Regions from separate parts of the Salinithrix halophila genome, predicted to be linked through region 3. Evidence: riboswitches for the same ligand, from Rfam matches in the RefSeq annotation. Region 3 holds a riboswitch; each other region holds the start of a gene.
The links. A riboswitch is a leader RNA that binds a small molecule or an ion and turns the genes downstream of it on or off. The one in region 3 is predicted to bind S-adenosylmethionine.

Region 1: another riboswitch for S-adenosylmethionine. It lies ahead of metH (methionine synthase); the one in region 3 lies ahead of ACFOUO_RS09695 (homoserine dehydrogenase).
Region 2: another riboswitch for S-adenosylmethionine. It lies ahead of ACFOUO_RS08115 (aminotransferase class I/II-fold pyridoxal phosphate-dependent enzyme); the one in region 3 lies ahead of ACFOUO_RS09695 (homoserine dehydrogenase).

Annotation. Positions count from the first base shown of each region.
Region 1 is NZ_JBHSAP010000015.1:387,359-397,338, forward strand. Features, by position in the region: gene ACFOUO_RS12130 (EcsC family protein) at 97-963, opposite strand; gene ACFOUO_RS12135 (DnaA N-terminal domain-containing protein) at 1,056-1,502, shown strand; gene ACFOUO_RS12140 (M20 metallopeptidase family protein) at 1,525-2,730, opposite strand; gene ACFOUO_RS12145 (glycosyl hydrolase family 18 protein) at 3,208-4,392, opposite strand; gene ACFOUO_RS12150 (PTS sugar transporter subunit IIA) at 4,661-5,149, shown strand; partial or broken gene ACFOUO_RS12155 (DEAD/DEAH box helicase) at 5,222-6,625, opposite strand; SAM riboswitch class I at 6,941-7,052, shown strand; gene metH (methionine synthase) at 7,124-9,980, shown strand, end outside.
Region 2 is NZ_JBHSAP010000009.1:372,190-382,169, reverse strand. Features, by position in the region: gene gntK (gluconokinase) at 1-1,515, shown strand, start outside; gene ACFOUO_RS08130 (DUF2935 domain-containing protein) at 1,634-2,434, opposite strand; gene ACFOUO_RS08125 (MBL fold metallo-hydrolase) at 2,599-3,378, shown strand; gene ACFOUO_RS08120 (ornithine--oxo-acid transaminase) at 3,734-4,927, opposite strand; SAM riboswitch class I at 5,471-5,579, shown strand; gene ACFOUO_RS08115 (aminotransferase class I/II-fold pyridoxal phosphate-dependent enzyme) at 5,696-6,871, shown strand; gene ACFOUO_RS08110 (aminotransferase class I/II-fold pyridoxal phosphate-dependent enzyme) at 6,878-8,059, shown strand; gene dcd (dCTP deaminase) at 8,189-8,746, shown strand; gene ACFOUO_RS08100 (hypothetical protein) at 8,977-9,237, shown strand; gene ACFOUO_RS08095 (YitT family protein) at 9,312-9,980, opposite strand, start outside.
Region 3 is NZ_JBHSAP010000009.1:685,848-695,827, reverse strand. Features, by position in the region: gene sleB (spore cortex-lytic enzyme) at 1-326, shown strand, start outside; gene ACFOUO_RS09710 (small, acid-soluble spore protein, alpha/beta type) at 430-708, shown strand; gene ACFOUO_RS09705 (MGDG synthase family glycosyltransferase) at 935-2,071, shown strand; gene ACFOUO_RS09700 (fumarylacetoacetate hydrolase family protein) at 2,207-3,256, shown strand; SAM riboswitch class I at 3,323-3,445, shown strand; gene ACFOUO_RS09695 (homoserine dehydrogenase) at 3,529-4,839, shown strand; gene ACFOUO_RS09690 (Asp23/Gls24 family envelope stress response protein) at 4,932-5,309, opposite strand; gene rlmD (23S rRNA (uracil(1939)-C(5))-methyltransferase RlmD) at 5,446-6,819, shown strand; gene ACFOUO_RS09680 (amidohydrolase) at 7,247-8,845, shown strand; gene ACFOUO_RS09675 (cell wall hydrolase) at 8,934-9,356, shown strand; gene ACFOUO_RS09670 (spore coat protein GerQ) at 9,369-9,671, shown strand; gene ACFOUO_RS09665 (YtoQ family protein) at 9,767-9,980, opposite strand, start outside.

The DNA.
Region 1 (9,980 bases), on a different contig from region 3:
CGGGAAGAGGATTTCCTTGTATCATTTGAAGTCGGCGAGACATCACTCAACTTCGATAGCGCTTTGCCGGAATGATGATGGCTTTCCCTTTTACGATCAGGATAGGGTGCTCTCCCTTATCGCTTGCAACCGGTCCAACACGCGCCGCTTCTTGTATAGCATTTGGGCGGTTTCTGAGACTTCTTCCACAGTGGATTTGTTAATCCAGGCACCGAAGAGAATACCTGCGATAGGGATAAGTTGGAAGAGCTTCTTCCAGCCAAAGTTATCCCGGTAAGTGGCGATTACTTCGCGCCAACCTTGAATTTGGGAGAGCGTTTCCCGTTCGGGGCTACCTTCGTGGAAGACGGACAGGCTTTTCAGGATCGATTGTTTGCCCACATAGTCCGAGGAAGCAAACTGGAGGCATTGAACGATGAAGATCCGTTCTTTTTTTTCCCGGGGATCATACCCGTAGGCCAAGGCCATCTCCTGGGCCGCCTTAAGGGACAGACCGAGCAGGAAAGGGATGTCGATAGCCAGGGTGAAGATTCCTCCGACCCCCGTGGTTGCCCCTTGTAAGGTGGCCAGTTGGACACGGGCTTGTTTTAGTTTGTCGGAAGTTTGGTTCATGGCGGAGAGGGGTACGAGCTCAGACACATCCTCCAGGCGGAGGGAGGTGGGAGAGATCTTCGCTTCCGTAGACAGATGATTCAGGACTGTGTCGTCGTTAATTAGGTATTGACCACCTGTCTGAATATAGCTGCCCAGTTCATCCAATGCTTGTCCAATCCATTCATGCACCTTGCGGGGAGTCACCCTGTCTAGTAGGGCGAAGGGGATACGCCCGATCTTTTCCCAAAACCAGAGATCCCTCTGATCTTTTTCCCAGCGGGCGATCACCTCCAGTTCGTATTCCAGCCGTTCTTCACTCTCATGATGTACATTCAGAGTAATCACCTCGTCATGTTTATTCTGTCCCACTTGTACAGGTTCCTGCTGAAAAAAGATCGAAAACCGATCCTTGTGTCTTTTTCAGGGGATACGGGTAAAGAGGGAGTAAGGAGGGTCACGATATGTCAGAAATGGAAGCCCGTATGATGTGGAACAAAGCGCTCGTATATATGAGAGAAGAGCTCTCCCATCCGGCTTTTAAGCAGTGGTTCGAAGGTACCCAGGCTCTAAAGATGGAAGAGGGTCGTCTCTTCGTTTTGGTACAGGACCGTTTGAGGCGAGACTGGCTGGAGTCGCGGTATGCTGAACAAGTGGAACAGGCGCTCTTGGCAGTTGCCGGTCGAATGGTTCAGGTGGTGTTTGTGGATGCCAAAGCTAAAACGGATGCGGAAATGATGAAACTTGCCGTGGGAGAACATATTATCAGTCAGATGAAAGAGGAAGACTGCATGGATGATTATGCTACGGAGGCCTATTTTTTGATCAAACGGCAACCGCCTCCTATTCAAAAACAACTCCTTGCTAAAATCGAAAACGAGCTTAAAGAGCTCTTTTCTCGACCCGGGTGACGGGTCTTATTTTTTTACTGCCTCATCCATGAGCTTTTTCCCTCAGAAAACGAATAGCGGTTCCGGCCATCATTTCCGCCCCGAGGGGGAGGGCTCGTTCGTCCACAAGGAAGCGAGGATGATGGAGGGAGAAGTTTTTCGATTCCTCGGAAAACCCGCAGCCAAGCCAGAAAAAAGCTCCGGGAACCTCCTTCAGGTAAGCAGAGAAATCCTCAGCAGCGAGGGCTGGTTCGATCAAGGGGAGAGAGGTGTCTCCCAACAAATCCCTTGCGGTCGTCTTTACGGTTTCCACCATGGCAGGGTCATTGTGGAGTACTTGATAGCCGCGTTCATAATGGACCTTCGCTTCGGCACCCATGGCGCGGGTCACATCGATGGCCACCTCGCGTAGGCGATTTTCCATGAGGTTTCGGATTTCGGACTTGAGGGTGCGAACGGATCCAGTCAGCCTGGCGTAGCCGGGAATGACATTGTGATTTTCGCCTGCCTGGATACTGGTGATGGAAAGGACGGCGGTTTCCAGAGGATTGACGTTACGGCTGACCACGGTCTGGAGGCACTGGGCCACTTGGACGGCGATCAAGGATGCGTCGATCGTCCGGTGGGGCATACTTGCGTGACCGCCTTGTCCGTGGATATGGATTTCAAATCGATCAGAGGCCCCCATCTGGAAGTCCGGCTTCACACCGATTTGGCCGACAGGAAGGTCAGGCCAGACATGAAGACCAAAGATGGCGTCAGGCCGCGGATCTGTAAGAGCTCCCTCTTCGATCATCGGCTGGGCTCCGCCGGTGGGGCTATTCTCCTCAGCAGGTTGGAACAGGAGGAGGACCCTTCCGGGGAGGCAATCCTCCATTTCTTTGAGGATCCGGGTGGCCCCCAGCAATATTGCCATGTGGGCATCATGCCCGCAAGCATGCATGACCCCGGGATGCTGAGAGGTGAAGGATACATCGGTTTGCTCTTCGACGGGGAGAGCATCCATATCAGCGCGAAGGGCGACGACGGGTCCTTCCGATTTTGGCCCTAGAAGGGCAATCAGACCGTGCCCGGCAATGCCGGTACGGATCTCTCTCATCCCCAGTTGTTCGAGTTTTTTCGCGATAAATCGGGCGGTTCTCTCCTCGTTGCCAGCAGTTTCAGGACGGCTGTGGATATATCGACGAAGCCGGGTGATCCAATCACCATCGGCCCGGTTTTTAACAGAGTATGGGGTTTCGGTGGTCATGGTTTCCCTCCCAAAATATCGTATTCTATTTCTTTTCTATACCCTGTATTGCTTCCATTGACCACTCCCCATGCGAAAACGCAGGGGACTCTTGGGTAATCTCCAGTAACCCGGAGAAATGGACCAAGTGAACCCCGTGGGCCCCACGGTTAAAAAAGCGTTTCGTTGCCATGTCTCAGGCTGAAATGACTGCTTGGTTTTCGCATGACATTCCAACCATGGAGGTACGCATAGCATTTTACATGCAAGACGATTGGCTTGCACAACCCCATATGCTATTCATTTTTCAAAGAGCAACTACTTTTAATTTAAGCCATAGAACGTATGTTTGTAAATGAATTTTCCGAATTTGTCGTTCTAAGTATCCCCGCAGGGGGATACCGAACGACGCTCGCTTTCATCCATCTAAGGGTTTTCCCGCTCGCAAAATATATAAAAAAGACGTCCGATGGGACGCCCAATCTTTCTGTCAGCGGGTTATTTGTACTTCCGGATCTGGAAGTGCTCCTTAACAAGCTCCCAATTGCGCGGGAAGTCATCGCCTAAAACCCAGTAACTTATTCCGCGCAAGCCGTACCTTTGAGCCAGGTTTATCTTAGCATGGGCGCTGGGTCCGTTTTCAAACCAGACGATATGTTCCCGATCCTGGTCATCTGTATATCGAAACCAGGGAGCCTGGTTTTTCTTGTCATAATGGATGTCCGCTCCTTCCCGCTTGGCGAGAGCCGAGGCCTGTACGGGACTCATCTTTTTGGCGTTGGTTCCTTTTCGATAAGGAACCGTCCAGTCATAACCGTAGAGGGGGGCGCCCATCATGATTTTTTCCGGGGGAATGACAGAGGTGGCATAGTCCAGCACTTGCCGAACTTTTGGAATAGGAGCGACAGGCATCGGAGGTCCGCCGGTCCAGCCCCATTCGTAGGTCATGAGGATAACGAAATCGACCACTTTTCCGTGAACAGCATAATCGTGGGCTCCGTGCCAACCGCCGGACTGTTTGGCGTTGATCTTCGGAGCTAGGGCTGTCGAGACAGGGTGGCCAGCTCTTCGAACACGGGGAGCGATCTCTCGGAGGAAGTCGTTGTACCCTGCTTTGTCGGCCGGTTTAATGTGTTCAAAATCGATGTTTAGCGCATAATACCCCTTTTTCTCCAGGGTATTGATGACATTTCGGATCAGCCGCTCTCTGGCTTGCGGATTTCTAAATACGGACCGGGCGATCTCTGGAGAGAAATTCCCCTCTTCAAAGTTGGTGATCACCATCATCGGTACCACCTTGGTCCGGCGAAGGGCTGACAATGCGGGCTCATCCTTCGGGGGGATCATGCTCCCGTCGGCACGAACGCGGTAGCTGAAGGGACTGAGGTGAGTCAGGTATGGAGCGGTGCTTTTCGCGATGCGGCGGTCCACCTTGGGAGTAGCAGGTTCCAGATACCCGTTGATTTCCATCACGGGTTGCTTGGCTTTTTTGGTGTCAGTCACCTTCCGAGGGAAGGTGACCCGTTCGGGTTGAGTCGGCCCGGGGTGTTGGCGGGCGGTCCCGTTTTCGGGGGGGGAGGGGGCAGATTGATTATTTCCCCCTGTGTTCCCCATCCCGCAACCGGTAACGGCGAGGAAGGTGCACAACATGACGTGAACAAGTCTTATTTTGGTTGCTTTCATATCGGGTCTCCTTTTTACGTGCTTATCTATGTCCTGTTCTTTTGGGCCCGATTTTATGTGCGCCTTCGATCTTTTTTTCGTGAAAAGAATTTGTACCGGATTTCTGTAGGGATCAATGTCCTCTTTTCTTAACGCCACCATGTTGGTAGGATTTATAGAGAAAAGGGGAGGGGGAAGGGCGATAGAAACCGAACCGCCTGTACCAATCTATCAGACTCCCCGGGTGTCCGGGATTTTTAGAATCACCGACCCATAAGGAGGAATTCTCGTGTTCAAAAATTGGTTGAAGAAAAAGAACAAAGAACTCACTTTAACAGCGCCGATGTCAGGGAAGGGGGTACCGATTGCCGACGTTCCGGATCCGGTTTTTTCCGGGAAAATGATGGGGGACGGGATGGCTGTCGATCCTTCGGAGGGCATCTTGACCTCCCCGGTGGATGGGGAAGTGGTCCAACTTTTCCACACAGCCCATGCTATCGGGATCCGGACGAAAGAAGGAGTGGAATTGCTTCTTCACATTGGACTGGAGACCGTCTCCATGGAAGGGGAGGGATTCACGGCCCGCGTGGCAGTCGGCGATAAAGTGAAGACGGGCCAGCCCCTGATTGAGTTTGATCTGGAAAAGGTACGAGAAATAGCGGCCAGTACCGTTACTCCCGTGGTCATTACCAATATGGATCATGTGGAACAGCTAGAGACGCTCGTATCCGGAGAGGTCCAATCTGGAGAGCCGATGCTGAAGGTAATTCTGAAGTGACTGGGTAAAAAAACCCCGCCATAAAAGGCGGGGTTTTTCCGTGGGCGATCAACGGTCCTTTGACGGGTTTTATCGTTTGCGGCGGCGTCCGCCGCCGGTGCCACCGCGTTGGCGTTGGTTTCCTTTTTGGTAGCGTCCGCCCGGTTTTTTCCCGCGGAAACCTGGGGATTCTTCAGACAGACGGACCGGGGTAGTGTCCGGTTCCCGGGTCAACAGTTTTAGAGCAGCTGCTAGTAAGGTAACGGAATCGGTTTCCTGCAGCAGCTCTTCGGCCAACTCTTTATAGGGCTGGTAGCCGCCTTGTTCGACAAGGCTCATCAGCCTTTCCATCGTTAGTCGCTGCTGTCCTTCCATTGCGGCAGTTACGGAGGGAATTGGCTGACGTGCCATCTTCTTCTTGGTGATCCGTTCGATCGACTTGAGGTGACCGATTTCCCGTGATGTGACGAAGGTGACGGCCAACCCTTCATTCCCAGCCCGTCCCGTCCGACCAATCCGATGTACGTAGCTTTCCGGATCCTGGGGGATGTCAAAGTTATAGACATGGGTTACACCGCTGATATCGAGGCCACGAGCCGCCACGTCCGTCGCTACCAGAATGTCGATCGTTCCTTCCTTGAACTGACGCATAACCGTATCCCGCCGCGCCTGGGTAAGGTCACCGTGGATGCCTTCTGCGGAGTACCCCCGCTTATTAAGCCCCTCTGCCAGTTCGTCGACTCGCCTTTTTGTCCGACCGAAAACAATCGCGAGGTCCGGTGATTGGATGTCCAGCAGGCGGCAGAGGATATCGAACTTGTGCCGTTGGGGGACTTCCATGTACTGTTGTTGGATGTTGGGCATGGTCACTTCTTTCGCTTTCACCCGGATTAACTCGGGATCCTTCATAAACGAAGTGGCCAAGCGGCGGATCGGTTCGGGCATGGTGGCGGAAAAGAGAAGGGTCTGGCGGGTTTCCGGCACCTGTTTCAGAATTTCTTCGATATCATCGATGAAACCCATGTTGAGCATCTCGTCCGCTTCATCCAGCACTGCTAGTTTCACATGATCCATGCGAATGGTCCGACGGCGAAGGTGATCCAAGAAACGCCCCGGTGTTCCAACAATGATATGAGGCCGTTTCTTCAAGGAACGGATCTGTCGGTTGATGTCTTGGCCACCGTAAACAGGCAGGGTGCGAATCCCTTTGAATTGCCCAATCTTATTCAATTCCTCCGCCACCTGAACGGCCAGTTCCCGCGTCGGGGTGATGACGATTCCTTGGACTTTGTCTTGTTCCGTATCAGCTTTCTCCACCAATGGGATACCGAAAGCAGCTGTTTTCCCAGTCCCGGTCTGAGCTTGTCCAATCAAGTCTTTTCCGTTCAGCGCCACGGGAAGAGCTTGGGCCTGGATCGGGGTAGCCTCTTCAAACCCCATGTCGCTGATGGCCCGAACGACCTGGTGATCCAATTCTAATTCATAAAAGGTGATCAATCGCTTAAACTCCTTTTTTCGCCCCATGAAGGGGACGGATGATTTTTCGACTTTAATAGACGTCATTCCTATTGTTGACCTATCCCATCATAACCAGTCCCCCGATATAGCGAAAGCTCTTTTTGAAAAAAGGTTCGTGCTTTTCTTTCCAGGAAAGGTATTCGGTCCATGTGTTTAATTCCGCTTTCTGGAAAAAGAGGGTGTACCTACAGATCCAGTAAAAGTTCCTCCAGGTATCTGCCGGTTGACAATTGCGTTGGAATTCCCTATAGTTAAGAAAATTGGCGGTTTATAACCGAACAAAATTATAGGATTCTCTTATCGAGAGTGGTGGAGGGACTGGCCCGATGAAGCCCGGCAACCTACCCCGCGAAGTCGCGGCGGTGTGGTGCCAATTCCTGCAGAGAAATTCTCTGGCGGATGAGAGAGGGTACAGTACACTCAACCTTTCATCGACAGAGATGAAAGGTTTTTTGATTATCAAAAGGGATGGTGGATATGGCTCAGACACTGGAAAAGAAGAAGCCGCTTGTACAGCGATTGGAAGAGAAAATCCTCATCCTGGACGGGGCGATGGGGACCCAATTACAGGAAGCAAACCTTTCCCCGGAAGACTTCGGGGGGGAAGAATATGACGGCTGTAACGAAAATCTCAACCTGACCCGCCCCGATGTGATCCGTCGCATCCACGAAAATTATCTGGAGGCAGGGGCCGACATCATTGAAACCAATACGTTCGGTGCCACGGCCCTTGTCTTGGCGGAGTATGGTCTTGAGGAGAAGGCGCTAGAGATCAACCGGGTGGCGGCACAATTGGCTGTGGAAGCCGTGAGGAAGTATTCCACACCGGAACATCCCCGCTACGCCGCCGGTGCACTGGGGCCAACGACCAAGACCCTATCTGTTACCGGAGGGACCACCTTCGATGAGCTGATTGATAACTACCAGGAACAGACGGTGGGACTGATTGAGGGGGGAGTCGATGCACTCCTGTTGGAGACTTCCCAGGATACGCTCAATGTGAAGGCGGCTGGCATCGGGATCCGACAGGCTTTTGAACAAACGAGTACAAATCTTCCTCTGCTGATCTCTGGAACGATCGAACCGATGGGGACGATGCTGGCGGGGCAGAATGTAGAGGCTTTTTACCTCTCCATTCAGCATTTGAAACCTCTTACTGTTGGACTCAACTGCGCTACGGGCCCCGAATTTATGCGAGATCATCTCCGGACATTGGCCGGTATGGCCGAATGCGGGGTTAGTTGTTATCCCAACGCGGGCTTGCCTGATGAGGATGGCAACTACCATGAAACCCCTCGGGGGCTGGCGCAAAAACTGGCTGGATTTGCGGATCAGGGTTGGCTGAATATGGCCGGCGGCTGTTGTGGGACGACTCCGGAACACATCCGAGCACTGTCAGAGGCATTGGCAGAGAAATCTCCTCGCCGGCGAAGCGTCGAGCCGCTCACCGCGGTATCAGGGATTGAGCCCCTTTACCTAGAGGCGGACAACCGACCGGTGCTGGTCGGGGAGAGGACCAACGTGATCGGGTCGAAGAAATTTCGAGATCTGATCAAGGAAGGGAAGTATGAGGACGCATCGGAAATCGCCCGCCGTCAGGTAAAAGGGGGCGCCCAGGTTATCGATGTCTGCCTTGCCGACCCGGATCGGGACGAAGCCGAGGATATGGTGAAATTCCTCGATTTTGCCGTTCGCAAGGTAAAGGTGCCTTTGATGATCGATTCCACCGACCATGAAGTGATTGAACAATCCCTGAAGTACTCCCAGGGAAAAGCGATCATCAACTCGATCAACCTGGAGGACGGGGAGGAGCGCTTCACCGAGGTGGTTCCCCTCATTCATCGGTACGGAGCCGCTGTCGTCGTCGGTACCATCGATGAAGAAGGGATGGCTGTCAAAGCGGATAAGAAGCTGGCTGTAGCCAAGCGTTCCTATGATTTGTTGGTGAATAAATACGGTATTCCGGCTGAGGACATCATCTTTGATCCACTCGTCTTCCCCGTGGGCACCGGTGACCAGGCATATATCGGATCTGCGGCAGAGACGGTGGAGGGGATCCGGCGTATCAAAAAGGAGTTGCCTGCCTGTCAGACGATCCTTGGGGTTTCCAATGTCTCCTTCGGCTTACCCTTGGCGGGCCGGGAGGTATTAAACGCCGTTTATCTCTATCATTGCACTCGAGCCGGTCTCGACTATGCGATCGTTAATACAGAGAAACTGGAACGCTATGCTTCCATTCCTGATGAAGAACGGCAGCAGGCGGAACACTTTTTGTTTGAAACGACCCAGGAAAATTACGATTCCGTGCTGGCGGATTTTGCTGCCTTTTACCGGGGAAAAAAGAGTGCCCCCAAAGAGCCCGTCGCTGATCTTCCCTTGGAGGAGCGGTTGGCCCGCTATGTGGTGGAGGGAAGCAAGGACGGCTTAATCACCGATTTGGATGAGGCCCTCGCTAAATATGATGATCCCTTGGAGATCATTAACGGACCGTTGATGACCGGGATGGATGAGGTAGGACGCCTCTTCAACGATAACCAACTCATCGTGGCTGAGGTGTTGCAGAGCGCCGAGGTGATGAAGGCCTCCGTTGCCCACCTGGAGCCCTATATGGAGAAAGCCTCCACGGAGAGCAAGGGTAAGATTGTTCTGGCGACCGTGAAGGGGGATGTCCATGATATCGGTAAAAACCTGGTGGAGATCATCCTCTCCAACAATGGATACCAGGTGATTAACCTGGGGATCAAAGTACCGCCGGAGCAACTGATCGAAGCTTGTCGCCGAGAAAAGCCCGACGTGGTGGGCCTATCCGGCCTCCTTGTCAAATCGGCACAACAGATGGTATTAACCGCCCAGGATATGAAGGCGGCCAGTATCGACTTGCCGATTATGGTGGGAGGAGCGGCACTTACACGCAAATTCACGACTAACCGGATCGCTACCCAGTATGATGGACCCGTCCTTTATGCCAAGGACGCCATGAACGGTCTGGAACTGGCGAATCGACTTCGGGATGCCGACAAGAGGCAGCAGCTGATCGATGAGCTGCGCCGGAACCGAGAAGCCTCCCTAAAGGCAGCAGAAGCGAAAAAGCAGGAGCAGGGAGGTGGGGGCACGGCTGTTATAACACCTGTTCGCTCCGCAGTGGATAGGGAGGCCCCCGTTTACCAGCCACCGGACTTTAAACGGCACATCCTGCGGGATTATCCAGTGAGTCACCTCCTTCCCTATGTGAACCAGCAAATGCTGCTTGGCAAGCATTTGGGTCTGAAGGGGAATGTGAGTACCCTCCTCGCTGAGGGGGACAGAAAGGCCCTGGAGCTCAAAGGGGAGATGG
Region 2 (9,980 bases), 310 kb from region 3:
AGCACGAAGGCGTTATTATTCGATCCATCCGGGGTGGTTTTGGGACGAAAGCATGTGGAGTACCCCCTGTATACACCGACAACGGCGGTCGCGGAACAGGATCCGGATCAAATCTTCCAGGCGGTAGTGGATGCTGTCGGGGGAGTATTGAAAGAGAACAAGGTTCATCCCGAATCCGTTCAATTTGTTGCTTTCAGTGCGGCGATGCACAGTTTATTGGCGGTGGATCGGGCGGGGTATCCCCTGACACGTAGCATCACCTGGGCGGACAACCGAAGTGCGGAAGCGGCCCGTTGGATTCAGGAAGCGGGGGATGGCCACACTCTCTACCAGCGTACGGGTACTCCCATCCATGCAATGTCTCCGTTGAGTAAGTTGGTCTGGATGAAACGGTCCATGCCGGATATATGGGCGCGCGCTTACCGGTTTATCTCGTTGAAGGAGTATGTGTTCCATCGCTTGTTCGGTCAGTATGTGGTGGATCATTCGATCGCTTCGGCTACCGGGCTGTTTCATCTTTACCAACTGGATTGGGACGAGGAAGCGCTCGCTCTCGCAGGCGTGGAAAGGGAACAGCTGTCGAAACTGGTGCCTACCACCCATGTGTTGACGGGTTGCCATCCCAAGTGGGCTCAACAGCTGGGAATTCTGCCTACAACGCCTTTTGTGATTGGAGCGAGTGATGGTGTCCTATCCAATCTGGGGGTGGCGGCGATCGACCCTGGAGTGGTTGCGCTCACCATCGGTACCAGTGGAGCGATCCGCACCGTGACGGATCAACCGTCGACGGATCCGAAAGGGCGCACCTTCTGTTATGTTCTCACCCCAGATCACTGGGTTCTCGGAGGGCCTGTCAACAATGGTGGGGTGGTTCTTCGTTGGATTCGGGATGAATGGATGAAGGAGGAGGCAGCGCAAGCCAAGGCTGAAGGGAAGGATCCCTATGAACGCCTGATGGAGATGGCGGGTCGGATTCCAGCAGGCAGTGACGGTTTATTGTTCCATCCCTACTTGATGGGGGAGCGAGCCCCTTTGTGGAACGCCGATGCTCGTGGGTCGTTTTTTGGACTGGGAATGCATCATACAAAGGAACACCTGCTTCGAGCAGCCATGGAGGGCGTGCTTTTCAACCTGTATCAAGTGTTTCTAGCGCTCTGTGAACACACGGGAGAGCCGAAGCGAATTCACGCTACAGGGGGCTTTGCCCGCTCTGCGTTATGGCGGCAGATGTTGGCCGATATGTTTGGCATGGAAGTGAGGGTTCCAGAACAGGTGGAGAGTTCTTGCCTAGGAGCTGTCGTTCTCGGCATGAAGGCAACAGGAATGGCTGATTCGTTCCACCTTGTCAAAGAGTGGATAGGTACCACTCATTTCATTCGACCAGATCCGAAGTGTAGCCGGCTGTATGAAGAGTTAATGCCGATCTTTATTCGAGTGTCTCGGAAATATGAAGAAGAGTATCAAGCAATCGCTGCCTTTCAACGCCGCCATGCTCCAACGGAGAAGAGGGACTGATCTCTCTTTGTCCGGTTTTTTGAAAGCGCTTTAAAGGAGAGGATGTCATGAGTGCTACCGGCTTAATCGAAGTGACAATCCTGGGTATCACACTCCTTTGTATAACCTGCGTGATGGTTTAACCTTGTACCCGAGGTTTGCCCGGATCACATTCGGGCGGTTGTAAGCGGGTGGATTCCGCCAGCTTCATCAGGTAGTAGCATTCTTCCCTCGCCATGTGGTCGGCCATCAGAGGGGTGAGGGTGCCTAGGGTTTCCTTATCCATCCTCAGTTCCTCCAACTCCGCCAAAAACGTACGGAAGAGGAGGATTTCCAATTTCGTTTGCTGATTAAAACGCTGAAGTGCCGGGAAGTCTGGGAGGGACGTTCTGAGGTAACCCGCCAATTCAACGGCCTTGAGATAAAAATCTTCGAAGTGTCGCGTGAAGGAGCGGCTTTTCTGCTTCATCCGTTTTTCTACCAGATCCAATTCAGCGTCGATGGCTCCGGCATGTCCGGCTGCATCCAGAAGCCACAAGAGATGGTGATGAATCGGGTGTTGGATGGGAGGGATCTGTCCCTCTGTTAGATAATCGAAAATCCGGATGGCTTCATCGACTTCGCTCACCATATGGTTGATAAACGTAGGAGAAAGACCCAACAGGATTTTACCTGTCAAATGGCGCTGGAGCAGATGGAGTTTGAACTGACGGATTTCCCGTGCCTGCTGATTCACTTGACGGGACAGGGTGCGGAGATCCGTCTGGGGGTGAATGTGGGTTAACAAGGTATCAAAGATCGTGATGAAATGACGGGCTCTTTCCACTTCCTTCTTTTCTTCGGGGGAGAGTGAATCCCGGATAAATCGGGCATGATCTCCCAAGATCTGTAGCCAGAATCGGAGTTCGAAAACGGCTGTCTGTCTGTACTGGCTGTCCAAGCGAGCGCCTCCCTTCAACCTGCTTCTCAACCAAGGTATGAAGAAAGCGAAAATCTCATGCTGGATTCAATACATAAGATTTTCTCGTGCTGGACATCATGAAAGCATCTTTTTTCATGGTAGGTGAGATGATCGTGGTTATGGGAAAGGGGGGAGGATATTCCGTGGCCTCGGATGTCCTCTGCAAGCGCCTCTTCATCGCCAACGTCTGTATGATTGGGGAGTCCGGCGGAACATGGACCCTGGTGGACGCAGGGTTATCCCGAACCGCAGCCGAGATCATCCGTACAGCAGAGGAGCGATTTGGGAAGGGCTGCCGACCGCAAGCGATTATTCTGACCCATGGACATTTTGATCATGTCGGTGCTCTAGAAACCCTCATGCGCTATTGGGATGTTCCTGTTTATGCCCACGAAAGGGAGTTGCCTTATTTGACCGGACAATCCGACTATCTTCCCCCGGACTCCTCAGTCGGGGGCGGGTTGATGGCTCGGATGGCGCCGCTGTATCCCTATCGGGGAATTGATCTTGGAAGGCGGGTACAATCGCTCCCCCCGGATGGCAGTCTACCTACCCTTCTTGGCTGGCGATGGGTTCATACACCCGGGCATACAGAGGGACACATTGCCCTGTTTCGGGATGAAGATCGGGTGCTCATTGCGGGTGACGCCTTTACCACCGTCAAACAGGAATCCGCTTGGGCCGTCGTGACACAACGTCGGGAAGTCCATGGCCCGCCTGCCTATTTCACGAGTGATTGGGAAGAGGCTGGTCGATCTGTGAAAAAGCTTTATGGATTGAAACCCTTGGCTGTGGCCACCGGCCATGGTATTCCCATGCATGGCGGGGAATTGCTTCGTCAATTGGGGAGGCTAGCCGTCAACTTTGATCAGCTGGCTGTTCCCGATCAAGGCCGGTATGTGGGAAACGAGGCTAAACGATAGGAATCCTGCCTGTACAAGAGTGTGGTAGATGGCACGGGCATAGCAATGGGATGTTTGATAGGAGACGGAGTCGGTTATTTTATACACAAGGACGGAGCCATTGGAGTTAGAAATTTACCGATCTCAAAGGGAGTGAAAACCACTTGCTGAGAAACATCTTGATCATTATCGGAATTGTCGTTGTGGTATTATTCGTCATCCGAAATCTCTGATCGAGAGGAGCGATTGGCGTGGTACGTACCATCCTGATGGTGATCGGAGCTATTGCCTTAATCGTTGCGATTGCCAATGCCCTTTGAAGGAAATAAAAAACAAACCGGCACCCCTGAAAGGGAGCCGGTTTGTTTTTTGGTTGTTATTTCTGGAGAACGGAGCAAACCCGTTCGAGAGCCCAGTTCAGTTCCTCCTCGGTGATGATGAGGGGAGGAGCGAAGCGGATGGTATTTTCGTGTGTCTCTTTACATAGGAGGCCTGAATCGGCTAACGCTTCGCAGTAGGGACGGGCAGGTTCGTCGAGTTCCATCCCGATGAACAGTCCTTTGCCGCGGATCTCCTTGATGGCAGGATTTTGGATCTTCTGTAGTTCATCCATGAAGATCCGGCCCAAATCCCGAGAACGGGTGACGAGGTTTTCTTCTTCCAGCACTTCCAAGGCGGCGATGGAAACAGCGCAGGCAAGGGGGTTGCCGCCGAAGGTGGAGCCGTGGGAGCCGGGTTCGAAAACGCCGAGAACCTCTTCATTGGCAGCTACGGCCGAGATGGGCAAGACCCCTCCACCAAGGGCTTTCCCCATAATATACATGTCGGGCTTCACGCCTTCCCAGTCACAGGCGAAAAGTTGGCCCGTACGACCAAACCCTGTCTGTATCTCGTCCGCAACAAAGAGAACACGGTTCTCCTGGCAGATGGCGGCGGCTTCTTTCAGGAAGCCTTCGGGCGGTACAATGACGCCTGCCTCTCCTTGGATCGGTTCGACGAGGAAAGCAGCCGTGTGGGGAGTGATCGCCTGTTTCAGCGCTTCGGCGTCTCCATAGGGAATCACCTTGATTCCGGGCAGCATCGGGCCGAACCCGCGCTTATATTCTTCACTGGAGGAGAGGGAAACGGCGGCCATCGTACGACCGTGGAAATTTTCCTCGCAGACGATGATTTCAGCCTGGTCGGCAGGTACCTTTTTTACATCGTAGGCCCAGCGGCGTACTGCCTTGATTGCTGTTTCCACCGCTTCGGCTCCGGTGTTCATCGGAAGGACGAGATCTTTGCCTGTGAGGGCAGCGACACGTTCGTAAAATAGACCCAGTTGATCGTTGTGGAAGGCACGGGAAGTCAAGGTGACCTTTTCTGCCTGGTCCTTCAGTGCCCGGATCAATTTGGGATGGCAATGACCGTGGTTCAATGCCGAATAAGCGCTAAGCATATCCATATAGCGATTGCCGTCCGCGTCTTCTACCCAGACCCCCTCCGCTTTGGCGATGACGATAGGAAGGGGATGATAGTTGCGGGCACCATGTTGGTCGGTCAGATTGATGAGGGTTTGATTCTTAGACATCGGCTCCACTCCTTCGGGGGTTTGCTCGATCATGGCAGAAATATGATTGATAGCGGTATTCTCTCCTCAAATATAACACCGCCTGCCCCTGGTTCATAGGCTTCTGGGTAAAACGGATCAAAATGTATTCGCATACATAAATATGAATTCTGAAAACACCAGAGAAAGTGATCTTCGCGGCGGCTGACACACCGATGCAGGGGCGCGGAGCCGGATTTCCGACTTCGTGCCAGATGTCCCTCCCGCAATATGGGGTTAGTCCGCTCCGTCCCTTCCGACTCCAACCAGTAGCGTGATGCTGGTTGGATACTTGCTGAGTGGCTGGTGCCAACAGACTCTCTGCCGGAAACCGGTTTATTTTTTGCGATGTGGTGGAAGCACTTGTCAACAAGCTGATCTTCTTGAGTTTCGTGATTTCAAGGTTTTAATCGCCTTTTTTGGCTCTTGTTCCTTTTTGTGTGGGAAGGGTTGACGCCCCCGAAAGACCCCGGTATAATAAAACACAAGTTTCAGACGGAAATTAAATCAAGAATTCTTGTAACACTCTTATCAAGAGCGGCGGAGGGACGAGCCCGATGAAGCCCGGCAACCCCGGTTGAGACCGGAAGGTGCCAATTCTTGCAGAGACCTGCTGGTTTCTGAGAGATAAGAGGAGGGACTTGCGATCCAACCTCTTCTCTTGATAAAGGGAAGAGGTTTTTTATTGCTGAAGGAGCACGAATTTTCGGGAACTGAAGACGGGAGCGGATATGGTATGGAGGGTTGGATATGCATCAAGAGACAAAACTAGCGCAAATCGGAAAAAGCCGATGTCGTACCACGGGAGCGATCAGCTGTCCGGTCTATTACTCCACAGCTTATGAACATCCGGCATTGGGACAGTCGACGGGTTTTGATTATACCCGGACGGCCAACCCGACGCGAGTGGTTCTAGAGGAAGCGATCGCCGATCTGGAGGGAGGAGACAGAGGGTTTGCCTGTAGCTCCGGGATGGCCGCGATCCAGACGTTGATGGGACTTTTTTCCCGGGGAGATCATCTGATTGTTTCTTTGGATCTTTACGGAGGGACATACCGGCTGTTCGAGGAAGTGCTGACCCGTTACGGGCTCTCCTTCAGCTACGTCGATCTGCGGGATTTAGAAGCGATCCGGAAGGCGGCTTGTCCTGAAACCCGTGGGATTTTCATTGAGTCCCCCACCAACCCTCTGATGCGAGTAACCGATATCCAGGCCGTCTGCGAACTGGCCACGGCCCAGGGATGGCTCTCCATTGTGGATAATACCTTTATGACACCCTATTTTCAGCAACCGCTGGAGCTGGGAGCGGACTTGGTCGTTCACTCCGCGACCAAATACTTAGGAGGCCACAATGATGTCTTGGCAGGGCTGATTGTCAGCCGGGGCACAGAACTGTCGGAAAAAGTATTCGCCCTTCACAACTCTATCGGGGCGGTATTGGGGCCCCAGGATGCTTGGCTGTTGATGCGGGGAATGAAAACCCTGGCTCTGCGGATGGAGAAGCATCAGGAAAATGCTCTTGCCCTCACCCAGTTTCTGCGGGAACATCCGGCGGTAGAAGATGTTTTCTATCCGACACGCGACCCTCTGGATCGCAAGGTACAAGAAGCTCAAGCGAGGGGGTACGGCGGGATGCTTTCCTTCCGGTTGAAGGACTCCTCTTTGGTTCCGGAACTCTTGGCATCCTTGAAGCTAATCTCCTTCGCCGAAAGCCTGGGGGGCGTGGAAAGCTTGATTACGTACCCTTCCACTCAGACCCATGCGGACATTCCAGAAGCGATCCGGCACCGGGTAGGGGTTTGCGACAAACTGCTCCGCCTCTCTGTTGGGATCGAAAATCTGGGTGACTTGATTGACGACCTGTCCGGGGCGCTGAAGCAAGCAAGTATACAGACGTCTCTCTACTCCAAAGAGGAAAGGGTGTGACACGCGATGAAATTTGGAACGCGCCTTTTGCACAATGGGAATGAAATCGATCCGATAACCGGCGCTGCCAGCATACCGCTCTATCAGGCATCCACCTTTCATCAGGCGGACATCGATTCTCCCGGTGAGTTTGATTATGCCCGCTCGGGGAACCCGACTCGGCGGGCCTTGGAACAGACCATCGCTGAACTGGAGGGGGGGGCTGGAGGTTCAGCCTTTTCTTCCGGGATGGCCGCGATTTCCAGTGTCTTTTTCCTTTTCTCTTCTGGTGATCACCTCGTAGTTTCCAACGATTTGTATGGCGGTACGTTTCGGGTGTTGACCCAGGTGTTGCCCCGGATGGGCATTGAATCATCTTTCGTGGATACCACCGATCTAGCACAGGTGGAAGCGGCGATCCGCCCCAATACAAAAGCCCTCTATATTGAAACACCCTCGAACCCTACCCTCAAGGTGACCGATCTTAGGGGCGCGGCGGCAATCGCCCGGGATCATGGGCTGTTGACCATCGTGGATAACACGTTTATGACTCCCTGTTACCAGCGTCCGCTGGAGTTGGGTGCGGATATTGTGGTCCACTCCGCCACCAAATTTATCGGCGGTCATAGCGACGTGGTCTCCGGGCTGGTAGTGGCAAGAGAAAAGGAGACGGCGGAACGAATTAGCGGTTTGCAGAATGCTCTTGGCTCCATCTTGGGTGTTCAGGATTCCTGGCTGACGATGCGGGGGCTGAAGACCCTGAAGGCACGGATGGATGCCTCCACCGCTTCCGCAGCCAAAATCGCTAAAGGGTTGAAACAGATCCCCGGTGTGGAACGGGTCTTTTATACCGGATTACCTGAACATCCCGGCCATGCGCTTCAGTCCTCCCAAGCGAGTGCCCATGGAGCCGTCCTTTCTTTTGATCTGGGTAGCGGGAAAAAAGTCCGGGAAGTACTCTCTCAAGTGAGAATTCCGATCGTTGCTGTCAGCCTTGGTTCGGTGGAAAGCATCCTTTCCTATCCCGCCCGGATGTCCCATGCCGCCATGCCGAAAGAGGAACGGGAGGCCAGGGGGGTTGCCGACGGCCTCTTGCGTCTCTCCGTCGGCCTTGAAGACGCAGAGGATATCCTCCATGATCTGGAACAGTCCATTGAGGGACGTCGCCTATACTCTGTAGGGGTTGAGTGGAGGGCTTCGATTATTTGAATCCGGGAGCCCTGTTATGGGAGGTTTCCCAGCAACCGCCAATCACCGATTCAGGTGAGGCGGTTTTTTGTGGGGACGGGTTGTTGTAAAATGAATGGGAAACCAGAGAGTAAAAGGGGAAGCGCGTTTATGACGATCAAATCGGATAAATGGATACGGAAAATGGCCCTGGAACACGGCATGATCGAACCCTTTGTCGACCGAAACGTGGGCAAGGGAGAAGCCGTCAGCTTCGGCCTTTCCAGCTATGGGTATGACCTTCGGGTAGGAACTCACTTCAAGATCTTCCACAATGCTTTAATGCCGGTGATTGATCCCAAGGCGATCGACGAAAATTCTTTTCTTGATTTTGAAGGGGAAGTAGCCATTGTACCGCCGAACTCCTTCGCTTTGGCCACTTCGGTGGAGTACTTCCGAATTCCGGATAATGTATTAGCCATGTGTGTTGGCAAATCCACTTATGCTCGATGTGGCATCATTACCAATGTAACTCCTTTTGAGCCAGGCTGGGAAGGACATGTCACGTTGGAGATTTCCAATACGACACCTCTTCCGGCCAAAATTTACGCCAATGAAGGATTGTGCCAGGTGGTCTTTTTTGAGAGTGATGAAGTTTGCGAAGTCTCTTATCGGGACAAACAGGGGAAATACCAGAATCAACGGGGAATCACACTCCCCCGGATCTAACAATAGGCCAAAGGAAAAAGCCGACCGTTTCTTGAAACGGTCGGCTTTTTTTCTGCCGAGGGTAGATGTGAACATTTTGTTAACACACAATAGTTCAAACATTAGTCAAATTAATTGGTTGTGGAAGGGGTATAGAGAGATTAGAATGAACGACAAAAGGGTGTAATCAAAATGTTAACGTATTGTAACAATGTAAAATATTCGAAATAATCAAATGGGAGGCGGTTTCCATGGCGACACACAAAGGGAAATTCGTGATGGGCGGCGTCGAAGCGGGCCCCACCCTCAACGCAATGGAAGCGGGGGACGAGCTGCAACTGCTTCACGGCTTCGGCAAGGTGACCCGACTGCGAATCAAAGAAAGTTATACCTATCGCAGACGGCGGGTCTATGTTACAGACAAGATGGGTATTGTTTACGGGGATGAATTGGCTATGGTATCCCTGCCAACTTGGCACAAGGCGGCGGAGAAGGAATCCCAAGTGATTTGAGATCCAACCAAAAGCGAACACCTTGATGTCCTCCTATTACAGGGTCCCGGGGTGTTCGCTTTTTTTGTTCTGGCTTATGTACGGCGGAAGTAACCCATAACATCAACGGTTTGGGTAATATTGACAAAAGCCTGTGGGTCGACTTCGGCGATCATCCGTTTGACATGGGCCAGTTCATAGCGGGAGATGACGGTAAACAGCACTCGGCGTTTCTCCTTGGTGTAGGCCCCTTCTCCGTCAAGAATAGTGATTCCCCGAACAAGATTGGAGAGGAGCTGGTCTTTTACCTCATCCCCTTTGGGGGTAATAATCATCAGCGTGAGTTTGATATGACGGGTGTGGATGGCATCAATTGTCTTGCCGGTTACGAAGATGGAAGCCATCGTGTACAAAGCGAGGTCCCAGTTGAAAACAAAACCAGAGATAAAGACGACAATCGCATTCATGGAGAAAATGAGGCTGCCCAGAGGAAGGTCTTTTTTGCGGGTGAGCACCATGCCGACGATGTCGAAGCCCCCGGTGGAAGATCCGCTCCGGAAGATGAGTCCTGTAGCGAAGCCGACAATAACCCCGCCGAAGATGGAAGAGAGGATCGGGTCTTCGGAGATCTTTTCCACCGGGATGATGCCCATGGAGATCGAAGTGACCGCCACCGAGAACAAACTTATGGTTACGAACCGCTTGCCCAGTTTCATCCAGCCGAGAATGAAAATTGGGATGTTTAATAAGAAAATGAGCGTTCC
Region 3 (9,980 bases):
GTGCTGTACATGGTGAAGCCCGCGGCGAATCCTTTAAAGGGAAAGTGGCTGTTGCATCTGTCATTTTGAACCGGATGGAATCTTCCAAGTACCCGAATACCGCTAAAGGTGTCATCATGGAAAAAGGCGCCTTCACCGCAGTGGATGACGGGCAGATCTGGTTGAATCCGAAATCGGAGTCCTATAAAGCTGCTAAAGCTGCGGTTAAAGGATGGGATCCTTCTCAAGGGGCGATGTTCTACTTCAATCCAGATACCGCCACCAGCAAATGGATCTGGACCCGCCCGCAAATCACCAAAATCGGGAACCACATCTTTACCAATTAAATCAAGTGAAACACCGGAGCATGCGAATAATCGTATGCTCCTTTTTTTGGCGGAACAGTGACCGAGTCCTCTGGGAATGATATCTTAGAGGGGGTGAATGGGAATGGCGAGGAGACGACGCCGACAGTTGCTGGTTCCCGAAGCGCGGGACGGGGTAGAACGTCTGAAGAAGCAAGTGATGAGCCAGCAATCGGGGATGGCTCCCCAAGATCCCGAAACGATGAAAGTGGAAATGGCCCGTGAAGCGGGAATTCCTTATCAAACGGGGTATAATGGGGATCTGACAACGGAGGAGGCGGGCCGTTTAGGCGGACCTGTCGGGGGACAAATGGTAAAGGAAATGATCCGGATGGCCGAAGAGGAATTGGCCCGCCGAAAATAAACGGCGTTTTAACCTTCAGGCCCTGTTTTTTGGGGCCTTTCCTCTGTCCTATTTCGGAAAGGTATATATTTCCAATTGGCTTCAATGCTACATGGGATGGATTGGGGGAAAAATGGAATATGGGCCCTATGCAGGGTTAATTTTTTGTTAAATCGTGTGAAGTCCTGTGGGTTTTTTCCGTTTAAATCCGTCATAATGAAAAGACAGTAAGGCGGGAGGGATCAAATTGGAACGCGTTTTGATTCTGACGATGGGCTTCGGAACGGGGCATAACGCCGCGGCCCACGCGTTGGTGTCTCGTTGTAGGAATATGCCAGACACAGAGGCGCTGGCTGTTGATTTGTTGGAATTGGTTCCGGGTACCTTTCATCCTTTCCTCCAGTCTGGATACATCCGGATGATGATGAGATTTCCGTCCTTGTACACCTTTTTATATGACCGTACGTCTCATTCCCGTTTTATTCGGTATGTTTCCTCCGAGTTTATCGAGAAAACGGGTTGGATGATCCGCAAAAAGTTGAATCACCTTCTGGAACGCTTTCACCCCACCCGGATTATCAGTACTCATCCTTTCGGATTTTTAATGCTCCCAGCTTGTTGGAGAGGGCTGCCTACTACCGGTGTGGTGACGGATTATGAAGTTCATGCGATGTGGTTCGCCCAAGCACCTGATCTTTTGTGTATCCCTCGTCGTCTGGTGAATGAACGGGAACAAAAGCGCCTGATGTGGCAAACCGGCTGTCGCATCCTGGAGGCAGGTATCCCCAGTGCCTCGGCCTTTCATAAGCGAAATTCTCAGATCCGGGCACGTATTCAAGCTGGGGTTTCTAAGGATGAGCCCATGGTGCTGGTGATGGGAGGCGGGTTGGGATATGGACCGTTGCCGCGTTTGGTAGACGAACTTTCCCGTTTAAAACCACCGGCCCGGATCTGGGTACTTACCGGGAAGAATGAGAAGCTCTACAGGGAACTTACGGCCCGATTTGACGGGGAAAACGGTATCCATATTCTTCGATATCGAGACGATATGCCTTTGCTGATGGACGCGGCTGATCTTTTGGTCACTAAGCCGGGTGGTTTGACTGTGACGGAGGCGATGAACAAGGGCTTACCCATGCTGCTTTTCGATGCGCTACCCGGCCAAGAAGAGGCCAACCGGGATTATCTAATCCGGAATGGAGGTGCCCTCACTGTCCGTCCAGAAACGGTTTGTAAAGAGGCAGCCGCTTTACTGGCTCACCCGGAGGAACGGAGGACGATGGCACGCCGCTTGGAGGAATTGGCCTCCCCGGAAGCGGCGGACCGAATCGTCCATGAAAGCCTGCGGATTCGCCGTGAGGCTGTCCTGGACTCCGTCTTGTAGTCCCAAAATCCCTTCCATACGGGAGGGCTTTTTAGTATGGGAAAAAGGGTTGGCTCTAAATACCGGCGAATGTAAACCTTAAGAATCACCGGCGTGGGGGTTTGCCACCCAAGCCAGGCTTTAAGGAGGCATGGGATGAAATTAGTGACCTATATCATCAAAGATACGGAACTGACCGTCAGTACCTTCGGTGAACCAGCCGGGGGACGGGTGGGATGGATCGAAGGGGACTACGTTGTGGATATCGGGTTTGCCCAGGAGTGGGCAGCCCTGGAGCAGGGTGTGCCTATTTCTCGCGTTCTTCCTTTGTCGATGAGGGAACTACTGGAGGCGGGGGAAGAAGGGATGTCTGAATTGAGCCGGACGGTCGATGCGGTATCTGGCAGGGATCCAGCAGCATTGAAGGTGGAAGGGGAACCAGTCGCCTTATCTCTTGCCGAAGTCCGGTTAGCGGCTCCTCTGCCCAATCCGCGCTCTTTTCGGGATTTCTACGCTTTTGAGCAACATGTAAAAACGGCCCGGGCCCGGAGGGGGCTGGATATGGTTCCCGAGTGGTATGAATTTCCGGCCTTTTACTTTTCCAACCCCCATTCGATCCTCGGGCCGGACGAGGAGGTTGTTCGGCCCCGTGACACCCGTGCTCTCGACTATGAGCTGGAAATAGCTTGTGTAATTGGCCGGGAAGGGCGGGATATCCCGGCGGAGAAAGCGGGGGACTATATCATCGGTTTTATGATCCTGAACGACTGGAGCGCCAGGGACCTGCAGGCCCGAGAGATGAAAGTGGGCCTGGGACCTGCTAAAGGGAAGGATTTCGCTACGTCTGTCGGCCCCTGGCTGGTAACGAAGGATGAGCTGGAAAGCCGGCGCCAGAATGACCGTTGGGACCTGACCATGACTGCCCGTGTCAACGGACGGGAGTTGTCCCGGGGCAATACCGTCGACCTGACATTCTCCTTCGCTGACATGGTAGAGCGGGCTTCGCGGGATTGTACGCTATACCCGGGGGATCTGATCGGCTCGGGGACAGTAGGGACCGGATGCATCCTAGAACTGGGGACGAAGGTTCACCCGTGGTTGGAGCCAGGAGATACGGTGGAGTTGTCCATCGACGGTTTGGGTGTACTGAGAAACCGCGTGGCTGAACGTTCGCCCGCTGCCGGTTTAGGAAAAAAAACCATTTGACAGAAAGGTTCACCCTGTACCATAATATTGACTAATTACAATTGAAAACGGATGGATATATGCGATTTCTTATCCAGAGTGGTGGAGGGACTGGCCCGATGAAACCCGGCAACCCGTCTGCAGGTCATTGAGTGACGTCTGTAGACATGGTGCCAAATCCTGCAGCGTGTAAGCGCTGAGAGATAAGGAGCGGGAACCCGGCTTAGCCGGTAAACGGACAGTCCCCTCCTTATCCGAGGGGGCTTTTTTTATTATCAGAAGGGGGAATGGAAGTGGAACGGATCGGTGTGGGCCTATTGGGCATGGGGACCGTCGGAACAGGTGTCTTCAAGGCACTGAAGAGCAACCAGGATGTCATCCTAAAACGGACGGATACCTTGTTCGAAGTGAAAAAAATACTCGTCCAGGATCCGGACAAAAAAAGGCAGGCGGAGGATGCCCAATCGCTGCTCACAACCGATTTTCAACAGGTGCTGGAGGCTGGGATTCAGGTAGTGGTGGAGGCGATTGGTGGCTTAGAACCAGCACGCAGCTTTATTGAGCGTGCCTTTGAGGCGGGGTGCCATGTGGTCACCGCCAACAAAGAATTACTCGCCAAGCATGGGAGCGAGCTGGAACGGCTAGCCAGAAGCCGAGGAGTCCAGCTTCTCTACGAAGCCAGTGTGGGGGGCGGTATTCCCGTGTTAGGCACAATGCGGCATTTACTGAAATCCAACCGGATCCACCGCATCACCGGTATCTTGAACGGGACCACGAACTACATCCTGACCGAGATGGCATCGAAGGGTACTCCCTTCGATGAAGTGCTGGCGGAGGCACAGAAACTCGGATACGCGGAAGCAGACCCCACCTCCGATGTCGACGGCTTTGATGCGGCCTATAAACTGGCTATCCTTGCCCGCCTCTCCTTTGATGCGGAAGTACCTGTCACCGAGATACCCCGAGAAGGTATTCGAGAGATCACCCCTGGGGAGCTGGTTCTCGCTCGACGGTTGGGCTACGCTGTTAAGCTTTTGGCCCGAGGGGAGCAGTACGGAGAAAAAGGGCCCGTCTCTCTCGCAGTGGGCCCGGCCCTCCTTCCTCTCACCCATTCCCTATCCTCGGTGGACGGCATCTACAATGCGATCCATTTGGAGGCGGATGTGGTTCAGGATATCACGCTTGTCGGTCAAGGAGCGGGGGAAGAGCCGACTGCGAGTGCAGTCGTGGAGGATTTGTGTAATCTTTACTGTTTGCCGCCATCCAAATTCATCCCTTCTGAAGAAACGCTGCTTCTTCCCTCCCAACATTCAGGTGGTAGCCGCTTCATCTATTTGGAGACGGCACAGCATTTGGATGAGGGAGATGCTGAAGGGTTGAAACGCCGTCTGCAGGCCATTGGGCTCCCCGTCGGAGAAACCGGCATCTCCCGCGTCACCGATGGGAGTGGTGTTGCCTTCATCCTACGCCGTTGGGATCCCCTCTATCGGGGTGTTCTACTGGCGGAGTTGGGTCTGGAGGTTTCCTGTCTCACTGACCGTCCCGTTCACGGCAGCTCGACCGTGGAGGAAGCGGTGAGGCTGGAAGCGGGGAGCGCGGTATAAGCGCCCGATTATAAAAAAGAACCCGGCCTGGCCGGGTTTATATGGGGGGACTAGCGCAACGGTATAGGTTTTATACCCGTCTCCGTCGGATGTTATTCCTCATTCTCCGTCGACTCTTCCTGTTCCTCTGGAAGAGTCACTCCTTCAACACGAAGGCGGATATCATCCGGCCGGATGCCGGTCATGTCGCGGATTGCCTCTGACACTCTATATATGGCGCGGTTCCCTACTTCGGGAATATTTTCCCCATAGGCTACGGTCACCCGCAAGTGAAGGGTCACTTTCCCTTCGTCGCTGCGTACTTCGACTCCCATGGGGTGATCCCCCCGACTGAACCGCCGGGTTACGCCGTCGACTAGCCCGCCACTCATTCCGGTTACACCTTTCGTTTCCATGGCTGCCACGGCGGCGATCGTCTCCAGGACTTCCGTGGCGATCATGGATTCGTGTTGTCGAGTTTCACCAGCCATCATCGTCCTCCTCTCTCATCCCACTCCCTTTCGTTTTTTTTCGCTAAAACTCCTGCTCTAAAAGCGCATTTGGGAATCCTCTTCTCTTCAGGTACAATAGGACAAGCGACTTTTAACGATAAGAAGAGGATGACTCATGAGCCCAATGCAACTAAAAAAGGGAGAAGTGATCGGCTTGCCGATCCGCCGCCTCGGAATCAACGGGGAGGGAGTGGGATTTTACCGGAAGCAGGTTGTATTCGTCGATGGAGCGATCCCAGGAGAGTATGTAACCACCCGTATTACCGAGGTTCAAAAGAAATATGCTCGGGGGGAGATCCTTCGACTCAAGAAGCCTTCCTCTCATCGGGTAAAGCCCCCCTGCCCCATCTACCAACAATGTGGCGGGTGCCAGCTTCAGCATATCGACTATCCCATGCAACTGAGGTTGAAACGAGAACTGGTGGAGGAGGCCTTCTCCCGATATGCAAAGCAGGAAATGCCGACGATCCGGGAGACCATCGGCATGGAAGAACCTTGGACTTACCGCAACAAGGCTCAATTGCCCGTACGTCGTCAGGCGGGTGGAGTGGTGATGGGGATGTATACCCCCGGATCCCATCATCTCGTGGATATGAAGGGGTGTTTGGTTCAACATCCGGAAACGGACCGGATACTGGATATCGTTCGGCAAGTGCTGCAAGATCTGTCTATTCCCTTATACAACGAGAAAAAGCACAGGGGGGCCGTCCGCCATCTAGTAGTAAGGGTCGGTATAGCTACGAAGGAGGCGCAACTGGTCTTGATTAGCCGGGAGGATCCGTTGCCTAAAGAAGATGCACTGGTCAAAGAACTGCACCGACGGTTGCCAGGGGTGTCCAGTTTCATCGTTAACCACAACCCTCATCGTACCTCGCTGGTCTTTGGGGAAAAAAGCCGTGTTTTATGGGGAGAAGAAAAGATTACCGAAGGGCTAGGAAAGCTTACCTTCCGTTTGTCGGCTCCCGCCTTCTTCCAATTGAATCCGTCCCAGACCGTACGCCTCTATGATACGGTGTTGAACGTCGCAGGACTGAGCGGTAGGGAGACGGTAGTCGATGCCTATTGCGGTGCGGGAACGATCGGTCTATGGCTGGCAGGCCATGCGGCACGCGTCATCGGGATGGATATCGTGCCGGAAGCGATCACTGATGCACGGGAGAATGCCGCTATGAACAGGATCGACCATGCGGAATATGTTCTGGGAGCCGCGGAAGAACTTCTGCCCCGTTGGGCGGATCAAGGCTTTCGACCGGATGTGGTCGTAGCAGACCCGCCACGTACCGGGCTTGGAGAGGATTTTATGGACGCTCTGCTCCGAGCGGAAGTGCCCCGGTTCGTCTATGTTTCCTGCAATCCTTCTACGCTGGCAAAAGACTGTAACCGACTGGCAAGAGGCGGATATGCCATCCGTTCCGTTCAGCCGGTGGACATGTTTCCCCAAACCTCTCAGGTAGAAAGTGTTACCTTACTGGAACGGAAGAACCAGTAAAAAGGGAAAACCCCCTCCGATGAGGGGGTTTATCGCTTATTCGGGTGTGGTTTGCGTTTCTCTTTTATTCAGTAACGGAACGATGGTTTTTTTGAAAAACCAGGTGGCCAAGAGGGTGATCACCCCGGCTTTTAAGACAAATAGGAGAAAATCGGCCGCCATCGGGATCACTAGTTGATTCATTACATCTGTTTGTTGGAAAATGGGAAAGCCCTCCTAAACATCGATTTAATAAAACCTACTCTTTATGTACCACCAACATCGCTAGGCTAAAACATCGAATAATGATTTTACCACCTACTGGATGATCCAGTAGCGGTGGGGCTTCGGAAGAGAGGGTTGTTTCCGGCGGAGAGGAAGAATACGATGGGGGAAAGCTGGTATCCAATCCAATCACCACAATTTTGAGAGCAGAAAGGGTTCAGCCATGGAGAAACGGATTTTTGCCAATGGCCGTATTGTTACGCTGGAGAAGGAGAGACCTTTCGTGGAAGCCGTTTACACCGAGGGGGGACGGATTCGGGGTCTAGGGTCGACCAAAGAGATCCTCCTTCAGTTTGGTCGTCCAGCAGTGGAAATCATCGATCTGGAAGGAGGATTTGCTTGCCCGGGGCTGACGGATAATCACCTCCACTTGATGGCTTATGGCATGAAACTGTCTCTGTTGGACTTTACGGGTCTTACTTCCAAGGAAGGGGTGCTTCAGGCTTTACGGGAACGGGTGGAGAGAACACCGTCGGGCCAATGGGTGCTGGGGTTAAACTGGGACGAAAACAGGATGATGGAAGGGACGCCTCTGACGCGGGAGGAACTGGATCGGGTCGCCCCCGGTCACCCGGTGATGCTGACCCGGGTTTGTTACCATGTCCAGGCGGTCAATTCCCGGGCGATCGAGGCGGCGGGCCTTACACTGGATGCACCAGATCCCGCTGAAGGAGCTTTCGGCCGGGATGCTCGGGGTCAGCTGAACGGTCTTGTCTATGAGAATGCTTCCTTGCCTTTCCGGGAAGCTCTTCCGCCCCTCACGTTTGCGGAGAAAAAGGAGCTGGCCCGCACAGCTGCATCGGGGGCTCTGGCCAGAGGGCTGACCGCCGTGCACACTGAAGACCTGAGGGATGCAGGAAGTGTAAGGGACTTAACCCGAATATATCGGGAGTTGACTCAGGAGGGGACCCTTCTTCGCACCCACCATTTAATTTACCATCCCTTCTTGGAAGAATTGAGGGATGCCGGCCTAACCGCCGGGGATGGGGATGAATGGTTTCGAATCGGTGCCGCGAAGATCTTTGCCGACGGTTCCATCGGTGGTCGGACCGCGTGGTTGGCTGAGCCGTATACCGATGACCCTTCCACTTGCGGGATGGCTATCCACACGGGGGAGGAAATGAATGGGCTGGTGCGAGAAGCCCGAGAACACGGGATGCCTGTCGCGGTTCATGCCATTGGGGACGGGGCAGCGGAACAGGTGGTTCGGGCGCTGGAGGCCATCCCTCTTTCAGGCCGGTTTATGCCTGATCGGCTGATCCACGCTCAGATTCTTAACCGGGGCTTGATGGAGCGCCTGCAACGGTTACCAATGGTCCTCGATATCCAGCCCCGATTCGTGGTCAGCGATTTTCCTTGGATCACCGAACGGGTGGGGAATGAGCGGCTTTCCTTCGCTTACGCTTGGCGTACTCTGTTGGAAGCGGGGATTCCTTGCGGAGGCGGAAGCGATGCCCCGATTGAGCCGATCGATCCCTTGCTGGGAATCCACGCCGCCGTCACCCGCCGGGATCCATCGGATCCGGAGCATCCCGGCTGGCTCCCGGAGCAAAAGATCACCCTCCTGGAAGCACTCCGTCTCTTTACCGTAGGAGGTGCCCGCAGTGTTGGGGAAGAGAGGGAACGGGGTACGGTTGGTCCGGGTAAATGGGCAGACCTTTCCGTTTTTGATCGGGATCTTCTCAGCGGGGAACCGGATACCCTCTTGGAAGCCCGCGCGGTCATGACTATTGTCAACGGACGGGTCGCGTACCGGGTCTGACAGATGCTCTTTACCGGCGACCTGCCGGTTTTTTTATTGCTTCTTTTTTACCTGGTAGGTGAATAAGTTTATCCTGCGAGGTGGTTCGATGGCCGTCATTAAGACGAACAGCAAAGATATTAAGCTCCTGGCGAGGTTGATGAGGGCGGAGGCGGAAGGGGACGGCGAACTGGGGATGTTGCTCGTGGGAAATGTGGGGGTGAACCGAGTTCGTTCTGATTGCCTCGATTTTGATGCCCTACGTTCACTGCGGGACATGATTTTCCAATCCCCGGGCGGGTTTGAGGCGGTGCAGCGCCCCTATTTCTACAAACAGGCACGGAGTCGGGAGATTCGCCTAGCTCAGCGAGTGGTTGATGGAGCCCGTTTTGACCCAGGTCGGTATTCTCTCTGGTTCTTCAGGCCGCCAGGGAATTGCCCGGCTACCTGGTTTAACCAGACGCACAGTGGACGTTACAAAAGCCACTGCTTTTATCACCCATCGCCAGGAGAATGTCCCAGAGTCTATTAAGGAGGGGTTGAATTGTACTGGAACCAGCCGGGAATGGCCGCCTACGGCGGGTTTACGTCCCAGCAGCAGCGAACGAGGTATTACAGTGAGGATCTGATGTCGAGAAACATCGGCAAGTTGATCACGGTCTACATGACTTTCGAAAATAACCCTCAGTGGAATGCCAAGGTATTTACCGGTGTTCTACGGCAGGTGGGAAGAGATTTTATGCTGGTGCGGGATCAACAGACTGGGAAGGATACCGTTCTCTATAATCTCGACGTTGATTATATCGTTTTCGATAATCAACCCGCCACCTTAGGTCACGAGGAGTGAGAGCGCGGCTCTAGGAGATGCCGCGTTTTTTTGATGGGAAAAGGACAGGCCGCCGGACTCGTAGAGGATCCGGCGGCCTTTTTGTATATAGGGAATTACTCCAAAACATAAGCAAGGGCATCTAGGGCCTGTTCAGGAGATTCTACCACCACCTGAGCCCGCTGGGCAAGTTCTTTCAGGGGGTGGATCAGTTCCGCGGGACGAACCAAGATCAGGGGTTTTCCTGCCTGAATGGCAGCACCGGCGTCCAGGGCGGTATTCCACTGACGGTATTGATCCCCAAACAAGGCGAGGACGACATCGGCTTTT